Saccharopolyspora erythraea: one gene and its partner. The protein of the gene in region 2 binds, or shares a complex with, the protein of the main gene of each other region. Links are inferred from orthologs where the notes say so. Each region holds a gene or a part of one and is shown on either strand. Other genes may lie near its edges.

Region 1 (3,017 bases), 390 kb from region 2 along the record:
GTCGCGCGAGCCGACGCCGACCCAGATGCCCACCGACGCCGACCGCGCACCCGGCACCTGCTCGGTGACGACCCGCAGCCCGCCCGGCAGCACTGTGCGCCGCATCGCCTCCCCGCCACCACCGCGCCCGAGCACGCGCGTCGTACCCGGTCTCTGCAGATGTCCGGCACCTGTCTGCTTCTGCTGCTGCTTCATGGTCCTCGGGTCTCGGGGGCGCGAACGGCCGCGGGCGGCGACGGCGGCGCCGTCCACCACCACGACCACCGCGCGAGGGCGGGTCTGCTCGAACGATACGGCCCGTCCCGGGAACCGGGACGGGCCGCATCAGTTCGGCGTGTTCACACGCGGAGTCGTGGTGTCAGAGCATCCGCGCGCCACTCGGAGCGCCCTCTCAGGCGTCCTGCTCGCTCTTCTCTTCGCTCTCGCCGCTCTCGGCGGTCTCGGCGTCCTTGTCGGCCTTCTCCGCCTCGTCGTCGACGACGATCAGGCTGATCTTGCCGCGGCTGTCGATGTCGGCGATCTCCACGCGCAGCTTGTCGCCGACGTTGACCACGTCCTCGACCTTGCCGATGCGCTTGCCGTTGCCCAGCTTGGAGATGTGCACCAGGCCGTCCTTGCCCGGCAGCAGCGAGACGAACGCGCCGAACGCGGCGGTCTTGACCACCGTGCCCAGGAAGCGCTCGCCGACCTTCGGCAGCTGCGGGTTGGCGATGGCGTTGATCTTGTCGATCGCGGCCTCCGCGGACGGGCCGTCGGCGGCGCCGACGTAGATGGTGCCGTCGTCCTCGATGGTGATCTCGGCGCCGGTCTCCTCGGTGATCGAGTTGATCATCTTGCCCTTCGGGCCGATGACCTCGCCGATCTTGTCCACCGGGATGCTGATCGAGGTCACCCGCGGGGCGTGCGGGCTCATCTCGTCGGGCTTGCCGATCGCCTCGGCCATCACCTCGAGGATGGTGAACCGGGCGTCGCGCGCCTGGCCCAGCGCCTGCGCCAGCACCTCGGACGGGATGCCGTCCAGCTTGGTGTCCAGCTGCAGCGCGGTCACGAACTCCTTGGTGCCCGCGACCTTGAAGTCCATGTCGCCGAACGCGTCCTCGGCACCGAGGATGTCGGTCAGCGCCACGTAGTGGGTCTTGCCGTCGATCTCGTCGGAGACCAGGCCCATCGCGATGCCCGCGACCGGGGCCTTCAGCGGCACGCCGGCGTTGAGCAGCGACAGCGTCGAGGCGCAGACCGAGCCCATCGAGGTGGAGCCGTTGGAGCCCAGCGCCTCGGAGACCTGGCGCAGCGCGTACGGGAACTCCTCGCGCGTGGGCAGCACCGGGATCAGCGCGCGCTCGGCCAGCGCACCGTGGCCGATCTCGCGCCGCTTCGGGCTGCCGACCCGGCCGGTCTCACCGGTCGAGTACGGCGGGAAGTTGTAGTGGTGCATGTAGCGCTTCGTCGTCTCCGGGGACAACGAGTCGATGGTCTGCTCCAGCCGCAGCATGTTCAGCGTCGACACGCCCAGGATCTGGGTCTCGCCGCGCTCGAACAGCGCCGAGCCGTGCGCCCGCGGGATGACCCCGACCTCGGCGCCCAGGCTGCGGATGTCGGTCAGGCCGCGGCCGTCGATGCGGACCTGGTCGCGGATGATCCGCTGCCGCACCAGCTTCTTGGTCAGCGAGCGGAACGCGGCGCCGACCTCCTTCTCGCGGCCCTCGAACTGCTCGCCCTCACCGGTGCCGACCTTGTCCAGCACGGCGGCCTTGATCTCGTCGAGCCGGTTCTCGCGCTCCTGCTTGCCGGCGATCTTCAGCGCCTCGGCGAGCTCGGCGGAGGCGGCCTGCTCGACGGCGGTGAACGCGTCGTCGGCGTAGGCCGGGAACACCGGGAACTCCTCGGTGGCCTTGCCCGCCGCCGAGGCCAGCTGCTGCTGGGCCTGGCACAGGGTGCGGATGAACGGCTTGGCGGCCTCCAGACCGGCGGCCACGACCTCCTCGGTCGGGGCCTGCGCCCCGGCGCCGACCAGGTCGACCGTCTTGTCGGTGGCCTCGGCCTCGACCATCATGATCGCGACGTCGTCACCGACGATGCGGCCGGCCACGACCATGTCGAACACCGCGCGCTCGAGCTGCTCGTAGGTGGGGAATGCCACCCACTGGCCGTCGATGAGCGCCATCCGGGTGCCGCCGACCGGGCCGGAGAACGGCAGGCCGGACAGCTGGGTGGAGGCCGACGCGCCGTTGATCGCCAGCACGTCGTAGGGGTCCTTCGGGTCCAGGCTCATCACCGTGACCACGACCTGGACCTCGTTGCGCAGGCCGTCGACGAACGACGGGCGCAGCGGCCGGTCGATCAGCCGGCAGGTCAGGATCGCGTCGGTGGAGGGACGGCCCTCGCGGCGGAAGAACGAGCCGGGGATGCGGCCCGCGGCGTACATCCGCTCCTCGACGTCCACGGTCAGCGGGAAGAAGTCGAAGTGCTCCTTCGGCTGCTTGGAGGCCGTGGTGGCCGAGAGCAGCATGGTGTCGTCGTCCAGGTAGGCGACGACGCTGCCGGCGGCCTGCTTGGCCAGCCGGCCGGTCTCGAATCGGACGGTACGGGTGCCGAAGGCGCCGTTGTCCAGCACCGCGGTCGCTTCGTACACGCCCTCGTCCAGTGACTGCACGTCAGTCAAGTTGTTCTCTCCTCGTCTCCACGAGGCCCACGGCAGCGCATCCGGGTCGTGGTCCGACGAGGCCGGCCATCGATCGAAGCCCTCGGGAACCTCCTGCGAGGTCCGCCCGGGAGCCACTACCGAAGACCGGCGGACGCTTGCCCGCTGTCACCGTGAGCTCTCTGCAGTTCTGCGGGCGGCGGCGCCGCCCCCTCTTCATGCACCGAGGGGAGTGGCCGACCGGCCACTCCCCTCGGCGTCCGTCAACGACGCAGACCGAGTCGCTGGATCAGCGAACGGTAGCGCTCGATGTCCACCTTCGTCAGGTAGTTCAGCAGCCGGCGACGGCGGCCGACCATCAGCAGCAGGCCACGAC
Region 2 (2,872 bases):
CGCCCTCGACGAGCTCCGGAACGCGGGCCAGCCCAGGCTGCGGCGCCAGTTCACCTGCCGCTTCCTCGTCGCGCAGGACGCCGAGCAGGCCGCGCATCTCGGTAAGCGCCTGGCGCGAGGACGCCGCCATCGACTCGAACTCGCCGACCAGCCCGGAGTCCATTTCCGGATACCGGTACCGCGCGGTGCTCGCCTGCACGTTGATGATCGACATGCTGTGCGCGATCACGTCGTGCAGCTCCCGCGCGATGCGGGTCTTCTCCTCGACCAGCACCCGCCTCGCGTGCTCCTCCGCGCTGACCTCGCGCTCCCGCAGCAGCTGGGCTCGGATCGCCTGCCACTGCTGCACGACCAGGCCGAGCACCAGCAGCCCGCCGGAGACCGAGGCCAGCACCGCGATGTTGGCGGTGACCCCGGCCGGCGCGCGCGGCACCAGCGACGCCGCGGCCGCCGCCACCGCGACACCACCCATCCAGGCGCACAGGCCGGCAGGCCAGGCGGCGCGCAGGCCGAGCACGAAGACCAGCAGGATCTGGGTGAGCAGCGCCGTAACCGGGTACGGCCACGCGGCACCCACGTCCTGGCTCCCGGCCACCGCCAGCAGGAACGCGCCGACCACCGACGCGACCACCGCCGTCCAGGGCCGGAACAGGGCGAGCCCGACCGAGGCGACGTGCAGGACGGTCAACGGGAACGCGACAAGCAGCGGGATGCCGTAGACGGTGACGTTCACCGGGACGCCGACGGAGGCCAGCGCGACGGTCGGCACCGCGAGCAGGAGAGCAGCCTGGGCGCTCGGCTTGAGCCGGTTCAGCCGCCAGCGGTTCCCGGTGCCGGACCGGCGATCGCGCTTGGTCCTGGCCACCGCTGACTCCGTCCCCCATCGGACCACCCCTGTGGGGGATGTCCGGCTCCGACTATAGCCGGTGGATCACCGGCGCAGCCGTGATCGCGGGCGGCGGCGCGGTCCGGCGCACCGCCGCCCGGGGCGGATCATCCGAACAGGACCTCGGCCTCGGTGTAGCGCTCCAGCGGCACGGTCTTGAGCTCCGCGGTGGCCTCGCTCAGCGGCACGCGGACGATGTCGGTGCCGCGCAGCGCGACCATCCTGCCGTAGTCGCCGTCGCTGACCGCGTCGATCGCGTGCAGGCCGAAGCGGGTCGCCAGCACCCGGTCGTAGGCCGTCGGGGTGCCACCGCGCTGCGTGTGCCCGAGGACCACGGCCCTGGACTCCTTGCCGGTGCGCTGCGCGATCTCCTCCGCGAGCCAGGTGCCGACGCCGCCCAGCCGCACGTGCCCGAACGCGTCCTTCTCACCGGTCAGCAGCACTTCGCCGCCGCCCTCCGGGACGGCGCCCTCGGCGACGACGATGATCGGCGCGTACTGCCGCTCGAACCGGCGCTCGACCCACTCGCACACCCGCTCGACGCTGAACCGCTTCTCCGGTCCGAGGATCACGTTCGCGCCACCGGCCAGGCCCGAGTGCAGCGCGATCCAGCCCGCGTGCCGTCCCATCACCTCCACCACCAGGGCGCGGTGGTGGGACTCTGCGGTCGTGCGCAGCCGGTCGATCGCCTCGGTGGCGATGTGCACGGCGGTGTCGAACCCGAAGGTGTAGTCGGTGGCGCCGAGGTCGTTGTCGATGGTCTTGGGCACCCCGACCACCGGCACCCCGTCGTGGGTGAGCCGGTCGGCGACGCCGAGGGTGTCCTCGCCGCCGATGGCGACGAGCGCGTCGACCCCGTGCTCCCGCATGGTGGCCTTGATCCGGGCGATGCCGTCGTCGATCTTGTAGGGGTTGGTGCGGGACGAACCGAGGATGGTGCCTCCCCGGTTCAGGATCTCCTCGACCCGGTCCAGCCCCAGCGGCATCGTCAGCCCTTCGACCGGCCCCAGCCATCCGCTGCGGAACCCGAGGATCTCGTGCTCGTAGACCGAGATCCCCTTGCGGGTCACCGCGCGCAGGACGGCGTTGAGCCCAGGGCAGTCACCTCCGCCGGTCAGAACTCCGACACGCATTCCAGTCGGCATCTCCTCGCCGCCTCCTCGTTCGAACCCGCTCGCTCGGGTGATTTACGTCTCCCCGCCGGGGCGAGCGTTTCACGAACTGGATCGGTGCAGCAAGTAGGGGTGCGCTCACAGCGGGTATCCGCGGCGGCGCTGCACCTCCTCGATCACCTTCCAGCGCTCGAGGTTGTGCCTGGCGTCGGCCAGCGCGTCGTGGGCGTTCTCCGGTGCGGCGGGCAGCTTGGGCTTGCCCACGTCCTCCCAGCGCTGCCGCAGGTCGCGGGTGAACTTCGGGATCCGGGACGGCAGCGCGGGCATCGGCCCCCACAGCTGGGCCAGCGCGACGTGGTCGTAGGCGGCGTACCAGGCCCACAGCTCGATGTTGGCGCCGCGGGCGGTGAGGAAGGAGTACAGGTCCTCGCGGATCCGCGCCCGCGACCGCCAGGCCGGGTCGGTGGCGGGCGGGAGCTGCGGGAGCACGTTCTGGCGCACCCACTGCCCCGCGCGGCTCGGGTCGAACTCCGTGGAAACCGCGTAGAACTCGCGGCCGGACTCCTCCACCATCCCGATCGACACCAGCTCGATGGTGTGCCCGTCCTCGATGAACTCGCAGTCGTAGAAAAACCTCACCGGCAAAGCCTAGGCTCCGCCGGTGCGCGGGCGCCGACCCCCGTCAGCCCGCCTTGCTCTCGGGCACCCGGTCGCGCTCGCGGGCGGGAGCGGTCGTGGACTTCCAGCCCGCGACGTGCTTGCCCTGGGCTGCCAGGTCGTCCTTGGCCTTGGCGGCGTAGATGTCGACGTACTCCTGGCCGGAGAGCTCCATCAGCGCGTACATGATCTCGTCGGTGATCGAGCGCTCGACGAA

What was found.
Region 1: HUO13_RS10885 (region 2) and HUO13_RS09025 share a complex: the UniProt entries of both Bacillus subtilis proteins name them as parts of the possible RNA degradosome complex. The link is inferred for Saccharopolyspora erythraea from one-to-one orthologs.

What each region holds. Positions count from the first base shown.
Region 1 is NZ_CP054839.1:1,958,708-1,961,724, forward strand. The notes cover bases 28-2,978. They hold HUO13_RS09025 (polyribonucleotide nucleotidyltransferase), read right to left. Parts: upstream 2,663-2,978; coding sequence 392-2,662; downstream 28-391. Other genes in these bases: HUO13_RS09020 (M16 family metallopeptidase), read right to left, coding at 28-195; rpsO (30S ribosomal protein S15), read right to left, coding at 2,905-2,978. Also shown: more of HUO13_RS09020, read right to left, coding at 1-27; more of rpsO, read right to left, coding at 2,979-3,017. UniProt on the Bacillus subtilis protein: Involved in mRNA degradation. Catalyzes the phosphorolysis of single-stranded polyribonucleotides processively in the 3'- to 5'-direction. Necessary for competence development in Bacillus subtilis.
Region 2 is NZ_CP054839.1:2,352,528-2,355,399, reverse strand. The notes cover bases 7-2,812. They hold HUO13_RS10885 (6-phosphofructokinase), read right to left. Parts: upstream 2,020-2,812; coding sequence 994-2,019; downstream 7-993. Other genes in these bases: HUO13_RS10875 (lysophospholipid acyltransferase family protein), read right to left, coding at 2,681-2,812; HUO13_RS10880 (polyadenylate-specific 3'-exoribonuclease AS), read right to left, coding at 2,137-2,637; HUO13_RS10890 (sensor histidine kinase), read right to left, coding at 7-865. Also shown: more of HUO13_RS10890, read right to left, coding at 1-6; more of HUO13_RS10875, read right to left, coding at 2,813-2,872. UniProt on the Bacillus subtilis protein: Catalyzes the phosphorylation of D-fructose 6-phosphate to fructose 1,6-bisphosphate by ATP, the first committing step of glycolysis.